DNA from 3 places in the Saccharomonospora glauca K62 genome. Region 2 is predicted to be linked to each of the others. Evidence: riboswitches for the same ligand, from Rfam matches in the RefSeq annotation. Region 2 holds a riboswitch; each other region holds the start of a gene.
What was found. A riboswitch is a leader RNA that binds a small molecule or an ion and turns the genes downstream of it on or off. The one in region 2 is predicted to bind cobalamin.
Positions count from the first base shown of each region.

Region 1 (5,639 bases), 1.5 Mb from region 2:
CAGTTCGCCGCCGACGAACGGTCGGCGGCGTGAGCCCCGTCGTGGCGCGGCCCACCCTGACCACCCTCCCGCCGAGCACGCCTCGGCCCAGGGCGGTCGCGCTCGTGCTGCACGGAGGCGCGGAGTACGGCGCCGACGTCGTCCGGCCGTGGCGGCTGGCGTACCTGCGGATGGTGCCGGTGGCTCGGGCCGTGCGGGCGGCGGGCGCGCGACACGGCCTTGAGGTGCGGCTGTTGCGCAACCGGGTTCGTGGGTGGAACGAGCCCGCGAGGCACCCGGTGGAGGACGCGCGGTGGGCGTTGGAGAGGATCCGGGCCGAACGGCCGGGCCTGCCCGTGGTGTTGGTGGGGCATTCGATGGGAGGCCGGGTGGCCCTGCGGGTGTGCGACGACGAGGCGGTCCGGGGCGCCTGCGTCTTCGCGCCGTGGACGCCCCCCGACGAACCGGTGGAGCCGGTGGCGGGCCGGACGGTCGTGATCGCGCACGGCGCGCTCGACCGCGTGACCCGGCCCGAGGACTCCTATCGGTACGCGCGACGCGCCGACGCCCAGGCCGGCCGACTGGCGCGGTTCGACGTGGCGGGGGAGAACCACGCGCTTCTGCGCCGACCCGCGCTGTGGAACCGGCTCGCCGCCGAGTTCGCGGTCCAGACCGCGGGTCTGGTTCCCGATCACGGGCTTTTGGCCCGTGCTTTCGCTCACGATGCGCCTCTTCGATGGAGCCTAATGCTCTGACCGGGGGTTTTTCGCTTCCCGAGCCCTTTTCTCGCGCGGTCGGTACAACCTGATCGGGGGATGCCGCGTCTACGCGATCGGACATGCGGTAGGTATGCGGGCAGCAAACAGCCGCACGAAAGCGATCGGAGTGGCCATGACCTACGGCGGGCACCAGGGGGGACACCGGCCGCCGCCTCCTGGCCGGAGGCCGCCACGAGGGCCCCGGCAACAACAAGCACAGATGATGCCGATTCCGGGCAGCAACCGGGCACGTCAGGCGGGACGGCCTCCTCAGCAGTCCACGCGGGTCGCGCCACGGCCACCCCAGCCACCCCCGTCCCGGCCTCCGCGCCCGGCCTCGGGAGGAGGTTCCCGGCGCAGGCGGGTGTCGTTCCCCAAGGTGTTGTTGTGCCTGGTGCTCGCGTTCGTTTTGTTCCTGGGCGCGGTGTGGCTCTACCTGGAGTTCTCCATCAACCGCACCGACGCGCTCCCCGACGACTACGAGGGCAGGCCGCCCGCGGGGGAGGGCACCAACTGGCTGCTGGTGGGCTCGGACTCCCGTGAAGGGCTCGACGAGGAGCAGATGGCGAAGCTGTCCACCGGAGACGCGAGCGGCAAGCGCACCGACACGATCATGCTCGTGCACATCCCGGACAACGACACGAAGCCGACGCTGCTGAGCCTGCCGCGCGACTCGCGGGTCGAGATTCCGGGCTACGGCGTCAACAAGATCAACGCCGCGTTCGCCTTCGGTGGTCCTCCCCTGCTGATACAGACGGTGGAGTTGGCCACGGGACTGCGCATCGATCACTACGCCGAGATCGGGTTCGGTGGCTTCGCGCAGGTCGTCGACGCCATCGGCGGTGTCGAAATGGACATCCCGCAGGAAATGCGCGACACCAAGACGGGGGTGGTGATCCCGGCGGGGAAGCAGACGCTCGACGGCGCGCAGGCGCTCGGGTTCGTCCGGATGCGGTACAGCTCGGCCACGCCGCGGTCGGACCTGGACCGCGTGGCGAACCAGCGCAAGTTCATCGGGGCGCTCGCCAACGAGATCGCGAGCCCGGCCACCCTGCTGAATCCGTTCGACGTGTTCCCGCTGCTGGGAGCCGTGCCCGACGCGCTCACGCTCGACACCGACGACCACCTGCACAACCTCGTGGGGTTGGCGTGGGCCATGAGGGGCATCAGCAGCGGCGGAGTGATCACGACCACCGTTCCGGTCACCTCCGCCTCGGCCGAGAGTTGGGACCCGGCGAAGTCGGAGGCGCTGTTCGAGGCACTGCGCACCGACTCCCCGGTCCCCGAGGACGCACTCATGGAGTGACCCCCGTTGCACCGGCCACGGCCGCCGGGTCCTTCGCGCGGCCGTGCCCGGTGCAACGTCAGGCCTCCTCCGGCCGAGTCACCAGGCGGGGAACCGAGCGGGACTTGCCGTCCGCGTCGATCGCGACGAACGTCAGCCGCGCGGCCGCGACCTCCGTCGTCGGACCCGAGGTGTTCCAGCGCTCGGAGGTCACCCTGACGGCGGTGGTCATCGAGATCCGCCCCAACCGCTCCAGCTCGGCATGGACGCTGAGCAGGTCACCGGCCCGGACCGGGGCCCGGAAGGTCATCCGGTCCACCGACACGGTCACCGCGGGACCGTCGGCGCGGCGAGTCGCGGCGGACGGCACCGTGCGCGTGGAGGCGCACGGACAGCGGGCAAGTCTTCGGACTCGTGGGCGATGTCGGTCGCTGTCGGAGAAGACCTCAAGGACGGACGCCTACTGGCCGTCGCTTCCCGGACCGAGAAGGCTCAGTGCTCGATGACGGCGGTCGTTTCCACTGATCGCTGCGAGGCAGTCCCGGATTCCCACCGGGTTCCCTCTTACGATGCCCCGCGAGGGGCGAACCCACGGCGCGCCCCACCTTACGGCTCGGCCGGAGGGGCGGCACTCGGCGTGGCTTTTCGTCACATCGCGTCGCCATGGTGCGCACGACGGAGGCGGCGTCAGCTCTTCCGGGCGCGCAGTACTTCCAACGCCTTGTCGGCGTGGACGGACATACGGAGTTCGCTGCGGATCACGGCGAGTACTCTCCGGTCGGTGTCGATGACGAACGTGTGCCGCTTGGTGCGCAGCGGACCGAACGCCCGACGCACCCCGAACTGCTCGGCGACGGCGCCGTCGACGTCGGAGAGCAGCGGGAAGCCCAGGGAATGGGCCTCGGAGAACTTCCGCTGGGTGTCCACCGGGTCGGAACTCACGCCCACCGGGCGGGCCCCGAGCTCGGCGAATTCGGAGGCCAGGTCGCGGAAGTGGCAGCTCTCGGCCGTGCAGCCGGGGCTCATCGCGGCCGGATAGAAGAACAACACGACGGGACCGGTGGCGAGGAGCTCGGTCAGCCGACGAGGGGTACCCGTCTCGTCGGGCAACGTGAAGTCCGGCGCGGTGGAAAGTTCTGTCATGGCCGCGATGATTCCATTCGCGCGGCCGATTCGGCGAGCATGGACCGGATGCCCGCCGCGTCGACTTCCTCGCCGAACAACTTGCCACGACCCGCGACGGCCCCCAGCTCGGCGAGTTTGCGCGCGTGCTCGGTGTCGTGCACGCCGTCGACGCCGATCCGTAAGATGCCGAGTTCGCGGGCCCGCTTCACCAGCATGGCGAAGTGCCGGTGAGCGCCCTGGGCGCTCTCGCCTTCCTCGGCGAGTGCGTCGACCAACGTGCCCGACACGATGACGAAGCCGACGGGAAGCCGGTGCTGGTGGATCAGCTCGATGTCGGCGGCCCCGGCCACCGCCAGGGTGATCTTGACGTCGAGCTCGGCGAGGATGGACAGGTTCTCCAGCACCTCACCACGGGGGTCGGTCAGGTCCGCGCTGTCGACGCAGATGCGGAGCTTGGTGGCCGGGAGGCCCGTGCGTTCGAGTTCGGTGCGGACGATGCGGACCAGGTTCGGGTCGATGGCGAGCCGGGAAGGCAGCCGGACGCACAGATCCGGTGCGTTGCCGAACTCCCGTTGCCACGAGGCGGCGTCGGCGATGGACTGGGCCAACAGCGTCTCCCCCAGCGCCGGGGTCATCCCGGTGGCGTCGGCCAGGGCGAAGAAATCACGTGGTCGCAACACCCCGTGTTCGGGGTGGTCCCAGCGGAGCTGGGCGTTGACCACCGCGATGCGTTCGTGCTCGTCGAGCGTGACCGTGGGTTCGTAGTCCACGCCGAACTGGCCGTTCTCCAGACCACCGCCGATCCCGGCTCCGATACCGAAGCGGCGCCGGTCGCGGTCGTGCAGCTCCTGCTCGAACAGCATCCACTGGGCCTTGCCGTTCTCCTTGGCGCGGTGCAGGGTCAGCTCGGCCGCCCGCTGGAGGTCCTCGCGGCTGCGTCCCGGCCCCTCGGTGACGACGATGCCCACGCTGACGTTGATCCCGACGCCCGTTTCGTCCACGTACACGGGTTCGGCGAGGTCACGCATGGCCTCCTCGACGAGGTCGACCACGGTGGCGGTGTCGGGTTCCCCGTCCTGCCGCCCGTGAAGGAGCACGGCGAAACCGTCGCCGGACAACCTCGCGACCACCGCGTCGTACTGCGGGCACGCGGTGAAGTTGCCCTCCAGTTTGCACGCCACCTGTCGGAGCAGCTCGTCGCCCGCGCCCGGCCCCAGGCCGTCGTTAATGACGCGGAACCCGTCGATGTCGAGGTAGACGAGGGCGATCCGACCGCCCGACGACGCGGCGAGGGCGGTGTCCAGTTTGTTGTCGAAGTGGTACGAGTTCGGCAGCCCGGTGAGTGGGTCCTGGATGTTCTGCCTGCGGAGCTGTTCGCTGAGCAGATCGAGCTCGTGAATGTCCTCGATCAGCAGCACCGGATGCGGAAGGCCGGAGTCCTCGGCGGTGAGGGTGGCGATGGTCACGCGGGTCCGCAGCGTGCCGTCGCGGCCGTGGGTGAGGGTGAGCCGTTCCTGCCGGGGCCGTCGGGCCGGGAGCAGGGCCTCGTCGAGGGCCGCGGCCAGCACCCGCGCGTCGTTCGGCGTGGCGGCGAGCTCCGTGAGAGGCCGACCGACGAGGTCGGCGCGGGTGTGGTGGAGCAGTTCGCCGAAAGCGGGGTTGACATCGTGGATGGTGCCGTCGGGGTTCCCGAGCACGACGCCGATCGGGATGGCGGCGTAGAGGTCGGCGAAACGGCGCGCGGCCGCGTCGCGAGCCGTCTGCGCCTCCGCCCGTGCCTCGCGCGCGACCGCGAGCAGGGCGGGCTCCAAGGTCTCAGTGGACAACGACACGCCGTCGACCTCACCGAGACGCGCGACCCAACGGCGCGCGATGTCATCCAGTCCTGGCGTGTCACCAGGTTCCGGCACGCTTCACCTCGCACATTCTCGTCGACCCTCCGAGGTGATTGTCATCCTCGCAGGGCAGCATTTTCCGGACCATAGTCCGCAACTCTGCAACAGCATCATGCAATGAGCATCTTGTCTACCGCCTGGAAGGGTGGATTGATCACTCCACCGTGTCGTGTGGGGCTACTGCCGGTGCGATTTCCGATGCAGTATGACGGCGGCCGGAGCCGGTGGGGGTAGCCACGCCGACTCCGGCCGGGTTTCGTTGGTCACTACTCGGGAGTCGGTCCGGCCTCCTCCCGAGCAGCGAGGGTCAGTCCCACTCCAACGCGGCACCGCTGCGGTAGTCGATGACCCTGGTCTCGAAGAAGTTCTTCTCCTTGCGCAGGTCCATGGCCTCCGACATCCACGGGAACGGGTTCTCCCGCTCCCCGAACACCGGCTCCAGCCCGAGCTGGGCGGCCCTGCGGTCGGTGATGAAGTGCATGTACTGCTCGCACAGCTCCGCCGACAACCCGAGCATCGGCCTCGGCATGGTGTCACGAGCGTAGGCCACTTCCAGCTCGCACGCCTCCACGAGCATGTCGCGCACCTCACGCTGGA
Region 1 covers NZ_CM001484.1:1,840,292-1,845,930, forward strand. Annotated here, with positions in the region: gene SACGLDRAFT_RS08895 (ABC transporter ATP-binding protein) at 1-33, shown strand, start outside; gene SACGLDRAFT_RS08900 (alpha/beta hydrolase) at 30-734, shown strand; gene SACGLDRAFT_RS08905 (LCP family protein) at 871-2,043, shown strand; gene SACGLDRAFT_RS08910 (acyl-CoA thioesterase) at 2,102-2,392, opposite strand; cobalamin riboswitch at 2,403-2,630, opposite strand; gene SACGLDRAFT_RS08915 (peroxiredoxin) at 2,710-3,165, opposite strand; gene SACGLDRAFT_RS08920 (EAL domain-containing protein) at 3,162-5,057, opposite strand; gene SACGLDRAFT_RS08925 (ribonucleotide-diphosphate reductase subunit beta) at 5,350-5,639, opposite strand, start outside.
Region 1: linked by a shared signal. The riboswitch ahead of SACGLDRAFT_RS08910 (acyl-CoA thioesterase) and the one ahead of SACGLDRAFT_RS15420 (ABC transporter substrate-binding protein) in region 2 are both predicted to bind cobalamin.

Region 2 (5,639 bases):
GCCTCCGCGAGCTGGACGAGCGTACGGTCGAGCGCTCGGTCGAGACCGTGGTCCTGCTCGCGCACCTTTCGACGCGCTCCGCCCCGCGAGGGCACCGCGAAGATCGGCGACAGGTCGAGCCCCTTCGCCTTCCAGTGCTCCACCGCCTCGTCGACGTCGAGCAGATCGGCCCGGCCGACGGCCTCGTCGAGCGAGCGGAAGCCGAGCCGCGCGAGGTACTCCCGTACCTCCTGCGCCACGAACCTGAAGAAGTTCACGATGTGCTCGGCCCGGCCGGTGAAGCGTTCGCGAAGGACGGGGTTCTGGGTCGCGACCCCCACCGGACACGTGTCCAGGTGACACACGCGCATCATCACGCATCCCGCCACCACCAGCGGCGCGGTGGCGAAGCCGTACTCCTCCGCGCCGAGCAACGCCGCGACGACGACGTCACGGCCGGTCTTGAAACCGCCGTCCACCTGCACGGTGATGCGGTCGCGCAGGCCGTTCAGCATCAGGGTCTGCTGGGTCTGCGCCAACCCGATCTCCCACGGCGTGCCCGCGTGCTTGAGGGAATTCATCGGCGAGGCGCCGGTGCCGCCGTCGTGCCCGGAGATGAGCACCACGTCCGCGTGCGCCTTGGCCACTCCCGCGGCCACCGTGCCGACTCCCAGCGAGCTCACCAGCTTGACGTGGATGCGCGCCCGCTCGTTGGCGTTTTTGAGGTCGTGGATGAGCTGGGCCAGGTCCTCGATCGAGTAGATGTCGTGGTGCGGCGGCGGGGAGATCAGCCCCACGCCCGGCGTCGAGTGCCGGGTCTTCGCGATCCACGGATACACCTTGTTCGGCGGCAATTGCCCGCCCTCGCCCGGCTTGGCGCCCTGCGCCATCTTGATCTGGATGTCGTCGGCGCTGACCAGGTACTCGCTGGTGACGCCGAACCGGCCGCTGGCCACCTGCTTCACGGCGCTGCGCCGCAACGGGTCGTGCAACCGGTCCGGCTCCTCCCCGCCCTCACCGGAGTTCGACCGACCGCCGATCGTGTTCATGGCGACGGCGAGCGTCTGGTGTGCCTCCAGCGAAAGCGAGCCGTACGACATGCCGCCGGTGTTGAAACGACGGCAGATCGACTCGACCGACTCGACCTCCTCGATCGACACGGGTTTCCGCACGCCTTCCCGAAGGGCGAACATCCCCCGGAGGACCCCGCCCTCGCGGTTCAGTCGGTTCACCTCGTCGACGTATCGGCGGTACACCTCCCGCCGTCGCGAGGCGCTCGCGTGCTGGAGCAGGAACACGGTCTCGGGGGTGAACAGGTGCAGTTCCCCCTCCCGGCGGTAGGCGTAGTCACCGCCCGGCTCCAGGCCGCGGTGGGCACGCTCGGCGGGATTCTCCGGGTACGCGCGGCGGTGCCGGATGGCCACCTCCTCGGCGAGCACGTCCAGCCCCACCCCACCGAGGGTGGACACGGTGCCGGTGAAGTACTCGTCGAGGATGTCCTGCGACAACCCCAGGGCTTCGAAGACCTGAGCTCCGGTGTAGGCGCCGACGGTCGAGATGCCCATCTTCGACATGATCTTCAAAACGCCCTTGTTCAGCGCCGTGATGTAGTTGCGCACGGCGGTGGGGGCGTCGACCCCGCTGACGGCTCCCTGCGCGACGAGGTCCTCGATCGACTCGAACGCCAGATACGGGTTGACCGCCGCGGCACCGTACCCGAGCAGCAGCGCGATGTGGTGTACCTCGCGCGCGTCGCCCGTCTCCACCACCAGCGCGACCCGCAGGCGCTCCTTGGTCCGAACGAGGTGGTGGTGCACCGCCGACACGAGCAACAGCGAGGGAATCGGTGCCATCCGGTGGTCGGAGTCGCGGTCGGAGAGCACGAGGATGTGGGCGCCGGCCTCCACGGCTCGCGACGCTTCCTTCCGCACCCGCTCGATCGCCTCGGCGAGCGCCTCCCCGCCACCGTCCACCTCGTACAGTCCTGAAAGGACAGTACAGGAGAATCCGGGCAGGTCGCCGTCAGCGTTGACGTGGACGAGCTTGGCGAGCTCGTCGTTGTCAATGACGGGCGAGTCGAGCTGGATCTGCCGACACGAGGCGGGTCCCGGCGCGAGCAGGTTCTGCTCCGGTCCCATCACCCTGCTTAAGGAGGTGACGAGTTCCTCGCGGATGGCGTCGAGCGGCGGGTTGGTGACCTGCGCGAACCCCTGCTTGAAGTACTCGTACAACAGCCGGGACCGCTTGGAGAGCACCGAGGGAGGCGTGTCCGACCCCATCGACCCCACGGGTTCGGCGCCCTTGAGCGCCATCGGCGTCAGCAGGACCTTCAGCTCCTCCTCGGTGTAGCCGAAGGCGAGTTGCCTCCGCAGGACGGAGGCATGGCTCTGGGGCACGTGCTGCCGCTCGGGGAGCTTGTCGAGGGACAGCAGTCCCGCGCGCAGCCACTCGTCGTAGGGAGCCTGCGCGGCGAGGTCGGCCTTGATCTCGTCGTCGTCGACGACCCTGCCCGCCTCGGTGTCCACGCAGAACATGCGGCCCGGCTTGAGCCTGCCCTTGGCGACGACCTCCCCCGCAGGCACGTCCAGCACGCCGCTCTCACTGGCGAACACGACGCGATCGTCCGCGGTACGCCACCAGCGGGCCGGCCGCAGTCCGTTGCGGTCGAGCACCGCGCCGACCAGCGACCCGTCGGTGAAGGTCACGCACGCGGGACCGTCCCACGGTTCCATGAGGCTCGCGTGGAACTGGTAGAACGCCCGGCGCGCGGGGTCCATGGTGCGGTGGTTCTCCCACGCCTCGGGGATCATCATGAGCACCGCGTGCGGCAGGCTCCGACCTCCGAGGTGCAGCAGTTCCAGTACCTCGTCGAACGACGCCGAGTCGGAGCCGTCCGGCGAGCACACGGGGAAGAGCCGACTGAGGTCTCCCGGAATGAGGTCGGAGTCCAACAACGCCTCGCGCGCCCGCATCCGGTTGCGGTTGCCCCGGATGGTGTTGATCTCGCCGTTGTGCGCGACGAACCGGAAAGGATGCGCCAGCGGCCACGACGGGAACGTGTTGGTGGAAAAGCGGCTGTGCACGAGCGCGATGGCGCTGGTCAACCGCTCGTCGCGCAAGTCGGGGAAGAACACCGGGAGCTGGGTCGGCGTGAGCATCCCCTTGTAGACCAGGGTCCGCGCCGACAACGACGGGAAGTACACCCCGCACTCGGCGGCGAGGGTCTCGTGTTCGGCGCGTTTGCGCAGGCAGAACGCGAGCCGATCGAGGTCCACACCTGCCCGACGGCCTCCGTCGGCGTTCGGTGCCTCCGCGACGAACAGCATGGCGAAGTGCGGCATCACCGACCGGGCGGTGGGGCCGACTTCGGCGGCGTCCGGAGCCGTGGGCACCTCTCGCCACCCGAGCACGACCAAGTTCTCCTCGGTCGCGATGCGTTCCACCGTTCTCACGGCCCGTGCCCGTGCCTCGGCCTCCGCGGGCAGGAACACCAGTCCCGCCGCGTAGCGGTGCCGCCCGTGTTCGTCGGGCTCGGGAAGCGCGAAATCCACCTCGGCGCGCAGGAAATCGTCCGGAAGTTGCACCAGAATGCCCGCCCCGTCGCCACTCGTGGGCTCCGCTCCCGCGGCACCACGATGGTCGAGATTCGTGAGCGCGGTCAAACCGTCCGTGACGATCCCATGCGAACGCACGCCCTTGACGTGGGCAATCATGGCCACACCGCATGCGTCCTTTTCCGCCGCAGGATCGTATACGCCCTGCTTCTCTGGGATCGCGGAGAAGATCAAAGGGACCTCCTGCGTCGTCATCGTGCTCTTCGTGCCGGGCACGGGACGACAATGGCCCGTCAATTAGCGCGACTTTAACACCTGAGAAATGCCCTGAAAACGGTTCGAATCAACCATCTTGCCCGGTGGCGTAACAATCTCGCAGCATTGCCGCACCGGTTTTGCCGGCTTTACGTCGGTGCCGTGTCGTGGTGTGTCGACTCGGTCACCGAGCCGACGTCCGGCCGTCGCCATGTGAGCCGAGGGGCCGGATCACCCGAGTGTACTCGACGCCCCGGCCTGGTACTGTCACTGCGACGTGAGCGGTAGCGAAGTCCGGTGAGAATCCGGCGCTGTGCCGCAACTGTGATGGCCCTCCGTCACGGCCGCCGTGCGAGCCGTGGAGTGCCCAGCCAGGTCGCCTCACCGTTCACGCGACGCCATTACCGCCTCCGGCGCAGAGGTGCGGCGTCCGCGACCGCCCGACGGTCTCGGCGCAGCCGACGCGCCGCCCGAGAAGTCGAGGTTCGATGTTGCCTGTCAGACGGTTTCTGCTCCTCCCGCTACTGCTGGTGCTTTCCCTCACAGCCTGCGCCGAGCGCCAGGAGGACACTCCTCGGGACTCGGCCGACAGCAGTGGTTTTCCCGTCGAGCTGAAGCCCGAGGGCGCGCCCGCCGTCACGCTGGAGGAGCGCCCCGAGCGCATCGTGTCGCTGTCACCGTCGGCCACCGAGGTCCTGTACGCCGTCGGAGCCGGTGACCAGGTGGTGGCCGTCGACGAGATGTCGACCATCCCGGAACAGGCCCCGCGTACGGAGATGTCGGGCTTGAACCCCGATCCGCAGCGGATCGCCGCGCACGACCCCGACCTCGTCGTCGTGGAGTCGGACACCGACGGCAAGCTGGCCGACGCGCTCGCCAAGACCGGAACGCCCACGCTGGTGCTGCGAGCCCCGGAGACGCTGGACGCGATGTACGCGCAGTTCGAGCTCGTGGGCAAGGCCACGGGCCACGCGAGCGAGGGCGAGGACCTGGCCCGGCGGACGAAGGAGGAGATCGAGAAGCTGGTCGCCGACGCGGGGAACGCGGGCGAGAACCTGAGCTACTACCACGAACTCGACCCGAGTTACTACAGCGTGACCTCCGAGACCTTCATCGGTCAGATCTACGGCCTGTTCGGCCTCACCAACATCGCCGATCGGGACGACCCCTCCGCGCACGGCGGTTATCCGCAGCTGTCGGCGGAGACGATCCTTTCGGCCGATCCCGACCTCGTCTTCCTCGCCGACACCCAGTGCTGCGGACAGACCGCCGAGACCGTGGCGAAACGCCCCGGTTGGGACACGTTGACCGCCGTGAGAGAACACCGGGTGATCGAGCTGCAGGAAGACTCCGCGTCCCGGTGGACGCCGAGGATCGTCGACTTCGTCCGCACCGTGGCCGACGGCGTGGCGAAGGTCGCCGACTGATCGTGCTGAAGCGCTCGGTACGACGCGCTCGCGTCCGCGGACGCGAGCACACCACCCGGCTGCGACCGGGCACGGTGCTGCTCGCGCTCGTGGGACTGCTGGCCGTCGGTGTGTTCGCCGTGGTGGTCGGGGCCGGGGATCTGGGCTGGCAGCGCGTGCTCGCCGAGATCGTCGCCCAGGTCACGGGGACGATGTCGCCGCTGTCGGAACGCGAAGCGGCCATCGTCTGGGAACTGCGCGTACCTCGGGTGTTGCTCGCCGGCATCGTTGGTGCCGCTCTCGCGAGCGCGGGCGCCACCTTCCAGGGGGTGTTCCGCAACCCCCTGGCCGACCCGTACCTTCTCGGGGCCGCGGCCGGCGCGGGCATGGCCGCCACCCTCGTCATGGTGCTGGCCCCCGCCGTGACGACGTGGCCGGTGGGGCC
Region 2 covers NZ_CM001484.1:3,312,245-3,317,883, forward strand. Annotated here, with positions in the region: gene gltB (glutamate synthase large subunit) at 1-3,767, opposite strand, end outside; cobalamin riboswitch at 4,031-4,173, shown strand; gene SACGLDRAFT_RS15420 (ABC transporter substrate-binding protein) at 4,277-5,215, shown strand; gene SACGLDRAFT_RS15425 (FecCD family ABC transporter permease) at 5,218-5,639, shown strand, end outside.

Region 3 (5,639 bases), 760 kb from region 2:
GGGCCACGCTGCTGCTGGTGCGCGCGTTCGCCCGGCAGTACCGCGAAACGAACCCGCGTCCGCTCCCCGGACGCGTGGTGCTCTTCACCTCGGGCCAGCATCTGAGCCCCATGGCGAGGGAAATCCCTTACGCCGCAACGAAAGGCGCGCTGCACCAGCTCACGTGGACCCTGTCGGACGCGCTCGCCGACGACGGGATCACCGTGAACACCGTGAACCCGGGGCCGACGGACACCGGGTGGGCGGACGAGGAGCTGACCGCCTCGGTCGCCGAACGACTGCCACGCGGGCGGTGGAACACACCCGAGGAAGCCGCCGCGGTCGTGTCGCTTCTGCTCAGCGAGGACGCCGCCACGATCACGGCCAATGTGGTCGACGCCGAGGGTGGGTTTCGGCGCTGACGAGGTTCCGGCAACGCGGAAGGTGACATCGCGCTGCCGAAACGGCTCGGAAGGTGCACTATCGTCGCGTGGACTCCAACGCCGCCCCACACACATCGTCGGTCGTCGACTTCCCGGTGTACGGCCTCGACGAGACGTTCCGCGGCATTCGCTGGGTGGACTTCTTCGAGGGACTGCCCGGCAGGCCGCCCTGGGCGCTGTGGCTGGGTCACCGTGAGTCCGACTCCGACAACGGAATCCGGGTGGGCACGCTGCCGAAGCAGAGGTACGAGGCCATCATGTGCCCGAACGGCAAGGACCCACTGGTGGAGGTCGCTTTCAGCGGGGCCTTCGGCGTCGTCAACGTGACCTTGCCCGACAGCACCGTGACCAGGCCCGAGGGACTGATCCCCGCGCTCGTCGAACACGCCGAACATCAGGCCCGTCGGTATCTCGAATGGCCCATCGTCTGGTGGCGCATCGAAGGTGCGCAGGTCAGGGCCCGCGTGTGGCACTTCGCGGGCGGGTGGGCCGCGTTCTCCACCGCGCTCGACGACGCCTACCTCGTGGCCGTCGGCGTGGGCGTGGAGCCCGCCGACCTGGCCTTCGAACCGGTCAAGGACGGCGCCGCCTACCACGCCGACCTTTCCGCGCCGCTGAACTTCACCGAACTCGGTAGGCAGAAGAGCGCCAGGCCGCAGGCGTGGCTGCCACCCCCGTGCCGCGACAGCTTCCATCCCGACCAACTGGCGTTCATCCCGGACGAGACGGAGGCGTGAGAGCGGCCTCGGGGCATGTTCAGCGACGTCTACCCAGCCCCGGCAGGCCACCACTGACGGTGTAGACCGAGGTCGACTGGTTTCTGCGCTCCCGTTCCTCCCGTTCCAGTTCCTCACGAACGCGGGCGCGACGGATGCTTTCGGGGTCCCGCGTCGAGGACGCCGTCCTTCGAGACGGGGTCTCTGCTTCGGGTTTGTTGTGCAGGCTTGCTCGGGCGCGTTGTATCCGTGTCAGGTGCGCGGCCTTGTGACCACGGTCGAGCCGGGACTCCCGGATCGCCTTCGCGGTGACACGCAGTCGCTCCGTCAGTTTCGCCTCCCGCTCCGCCAACTCCGGTGGCACTTCCTTGCCGTGACGCAGCATCGGGTTGCGTATCTTGACGAGTTCGCGGATCTCCCGTTCGAGGTCCCGGACGGAGACGCCGGATCCGCGCTGCCGATCACGCCCCCCGAGTTCGCGTTTCCGGTCCGGGGAGGTCGTGAGCGCCGCCAACTTCCCCAACAGGGTCCTCGCCCGCAGGGCCAGCCGGTCCCGGGACGGCGAGCGCGGAACGTGCTTCAGATCCAGGAGAACCGTGTGAATCTCCGTGCGAACGGCGTTGGCCTGCTGCCGCTGCTTCTCGGAAGCGGCAAGCCCGGCCACCCGATGTTCCAGCGACGCGATCCTGTCGCGGTGGCGGATGAGGGGATCCGAGCCGGCTCGGGATTGCCTGCGCTTGCGACGACCCATCCGTTCCTCCGTTTCCGAGCCGCGGGGCGACCGCCGAGGTGATGTCCGCCACTTTGTCGGAACGGAGGCGCACGGTGTTACGGGCGACGGCAGGCAGGCGAACCGCTCGGTCGGGCTCCCTTGTCAAGCACCCCGGCGTCACTACAGTGAGACGCGCTGGTGGTTCGCCTTCCGCCGAGGCGGTGGGCGAGGCAAGAGGGAACCCGGTGGGAATCCGGGACTGCCCCGCAGCGGTGAGTGGGAACGAACGCCGTGGCCGGTCGCTCGACCGGTTCCAACGCACTGGGCCACACGGTCTGGGAAGCGACGGTCAGTAGGAGCCCCGGTGGGAGCCGGGCCGTGCCCGCGAGTCCGAAGACCTGCCACCGGTGCGCACACCGCCGGTGTGCGTGACCTCCGGGCGTTCGAGGGTGACCCTGGCGGACGAGTGGTTCGGCGACGTCGCGTCGCCACCCGCTCGCCCGCGAGGCCGCCGTCGCGCGTCCGGTGCCGCCGTCGAGCTCGCGAGGAGAGAGCCTTGACCAGCACAATCGGATCGACCGTACTCGGTTATCCCAGGATCGGACCGAACCGGGAACTCAAACGAGCGCTGGAGAACTACTGGGCGTCGCGCATCAGCGAGGCCGAGTTGCGGAACATCGCTCGCGACCTGCGTATCGACACCTGGCGTTCGTTGCGTCAGGCCGGACTCGACTCGGTACCCGGCAACACGTTCTCCTTCTACGACCACGTACTCGACACGGCGGTGACCTTCGGAGCCGTGCCCCGCCGGTACGCGGACCTGGGACTGAGCCCACTCGACACCTACTTCGCCATGGCGAGGGGCGTGGAGTCGACGCCGCCGTTGGAACTGACGAAGTGGTTCGACACCAACTACCACTACCTCGTGCCTGAGATCGGGCCGGACACTCGGTTTTTCCTCGCCGACCACGGTGTGCTGGAGCAGGTTCGGGAGGCCGACGAGCTCGGCATTCCCGTCCGGCCCGTGTTGGTGGGGCCGGTGACGTTCCTCCTTCTGTCCAAACCGGATTCCGAAGCGGCTCCGGGGTTCCGTCCGCTGGACACAGTGGACGAACTGGTCGACGCGTACGCCGAACTGTTGCGCGAACTCGCGCGTGCCGGCGTGGAATGGGTGCAGCTCGACGAGCCCGCGTTCGCGGCCGACCGCACCGAAGCCGAACTCGCGGCCCTCCGCGAGGCGTACCGCTCGCTCGGCTCGCTGGCCGAGCGTCCGAAGCTCTTCGTCGCCGGCTACTTCGGTGACCTCGGGGAGGCACTGGAGATCCTGTCGGCCGCCCCCGTCGAGGCCGTGGGAGTCGACTTCGTGGCCGGTGACCCGGGTCTGGACTCGCTGGCAGCGTTACCGGGCCTGCGGGACAAGACGCTGGTGGCCGGACTGGTCGACGGCCGTAACGTCTGGCGCACCGACCTCGACCGCGCCCTCACCACGGCGGCCACACTGCTCGGTCTGGCGGGCGAGGTCGCCGTCAGCTCGTCGTGTTCGCTGCTGCACGTGCCCTACGACGTCGAAGCGGAGTCGAGCCTCGACCCGCAGGTGGCCTCGTGGCTGGCGTTCGCGCGGCAGAAGGTGCACGAGGTTGTCGTCCTCGGCAGGGCACTGCGCGAGGGGCGCGACGCGGTGGCCGAGGAGCTCGCCGCGGCTCGGAGAGTGGTCACCGACCGGGTGAACGCCGAGCGGGTGCGAGACGAGCAGGTCAGGCGTCGCCTGGCGGGGCTGCGGCCTCGGGACACCCGCCGGGCCGACTACGACGTCCGCCGGGAGGCTCAGCAGGAGGCGCTGCGGCTGCCACCGTTGCCGACGACCACCATCGGGTCGTTCCCGCAGACCGCCGACGTGCGCAGGACCAGGGCCGCCCTGCGTCGCGGCGGTATCGACCACGACACCTACATCAGCCGGATGCGCGCGGAGATCGAGCGGGTGGTGCGACTGCAGGAGGAGCTGGGGCTCGACGTCCTCGTGCACGGCGAGCCCGAACGCAACGACATGGTGCAGTACTTCGCCGAGCACCTCGCCGGTTTCGCGGACACCGAGCACGGCTGGGTCCAGTCGTACGGGTCACGCTGCGTGCGCCCGCCGATCCTGTTCGGCGACGTGTCCCGGCCCGAACCCATCACCGTCGAGTGGGCCGCGTACGCGGCGAGCCTCACGGACCGGCCGGTGAAGGGCATGCTGACCGGACCGGTGACGATCCTGGCGTGGTCGTTCGTGCGTGACGACCAGCCGCTCGCGGACACGGCGAAGCAGGTGGCCCTGGCCATCCGTGACGAGATCGCCGACCTGGAGGCCGCGGGACTCGGCGTGATCCAGGTGGACGAACCGGCGCTGCGGGAGCTGTTGCCGCTGCGCGCCCACCGGCACAAGGAGTACCTGGACTGGGCCGTGGAGGCGTTCCGGCTGGCCACGTCGGGTGCACGGGCGAGCACCCAGGTGCACACGCACCTGTGCTACTCGGAGTTCGGCGACGTCATCGACGCCATCGCCGCACTCGACGCCGACGTCACCAGCATCGAGGCCGCGCGGTCGAGGATGGAGGTGTTGGGCGACCTGGAGGCCGCCGGATTCGCGCGCGGGGTCGGGCCCGGCGTGTACGACATCCACTCCCCGCGGGTGCCGGAGGTGGCCGAGATCGTCGAACTCCTGCGGGCCGCACTGGCGTCGGTGCCGCCCTCACGGCTGTGGGTGAACCCGGACTGTGGGCTGAAGACCCGAGGCTACGCCGAGGTGGAGCCCGCGTTGCGCAACCTGGTCGCCGCAGCCACCGAGGTGCGGCGCACGCTGGGATAGCAGACGGCTCCCGCGCCGCCACCGGATCGGGCGGTGGCGGCGCGGGGACCGGTCAGGCGCTGCGGCGGCGGACGACGACCACGACGGCCGTGGCCGCCGTTCCGAGTCCCGCCAGCCCGAACAGGATCGGCGCGGCAGCCGGGCCGGAGTCGGCGAGCGAACCGTCACCGGTGGCGACACCTCCGGCGGGTGTCTCGGCCACCTGCCCACCGGGCGCCGTCTCGGTGGAGGGTGCGGGCTCGGTGGGGGTCGTCGTGCCGTTCGTGGTGCCGTTCAGGGCTTCGCAGGCGATGCCGTCATCGTCGGCATCGAGCCGATGGGGGTCATTGGTGTCCCGGTCGAACTCGGCCTGCGCCTCCGCCTGGCTGGAGAAGTTCGCACAGTCGAGGTCCGGTTGGGCGTTCGCGACTCCGGTGGCGGGCAGCGCGGTCCCGGCAGCGAAGACGAACGCCAGAGCGGCGTTGCGAATCAGCATGAGCTCTCAGCCTTCCGGTTGGGGTCGCGGACACGGGAAACGCCCGCGACCTGGGCGGTAACACCTGTGGGGGCGCCCAACCGGGGTGGCGTCCAAACCACACCGAGGGGTGAACGAGGTGGCCTTCACAGGCCGCCGAGGGCCGCACATCCGGGTTCCCGCCACCGCGGTCGACACTGCGGGCGGATCCCGCGCGTGTGAGGCTTGAGAAGGCAACGGCCCCTCCGACGAGCGCGAGGTGCCTCATGAGTGACCCGGTGGCACAGGTGCGGCAACACAGCGAACAGCGGCGCGCGGAGATCGTCGACGTGCTGGTGAACGCCTTCGACGAGCTGATGCGAGCCGACCCGGCGGCGTTCCGCAAGAAGTTCCGCAAGATGGCGGCCGACCCTTACAGCTTCTACCGGGGCGCGGCCTGCGTCTTCTACCACGACATGGTCGCCGTCGACGACCCGTGGGCGGACGAGCG
Region 3 covers NZ_CM001484.1:4,068,263-4,073,901, reverse strand. Annotated here, with positions in the region: gene SACGLDRAFT_RS18970 (SDR family oxidoreductase) at 1-401, shown strand, start outside; gene SACGLDRAFT_RS18965 (hypothetical protein) at 470-1,159, shown strand; gene SACGLDRAFT_RS18960 (hypothetical protein) at 1,179-1,889, opposite strand; cobalamin riboswitch at 2,033-2,270, shown strand; gene metE (5-methyltetrahydropteroyltriglutamate--homocysteine S-methyltransferase) at 2,407-4,695, shown strand; gene SACGLDRAFT_RS18950 (excalibur calcium-binding domain-containing protein) at 4,748-5,170, opposite strand; gene SACGLDRAFT_RS18945 (DUF2252 domain-containing protein) at 5,416-5,639, shown strand, end outside.
Region 3: linked by a shared signal. The riboswitch ahead of metE (5-methyltetrahydropteroyltriglutamate--homocysteine S-methyltransferase) and the one ahead of SACGLDRAFT_RS15420 (ABC transporter substrate-binding protein) in region 2 are both predicted to bind cobalamin.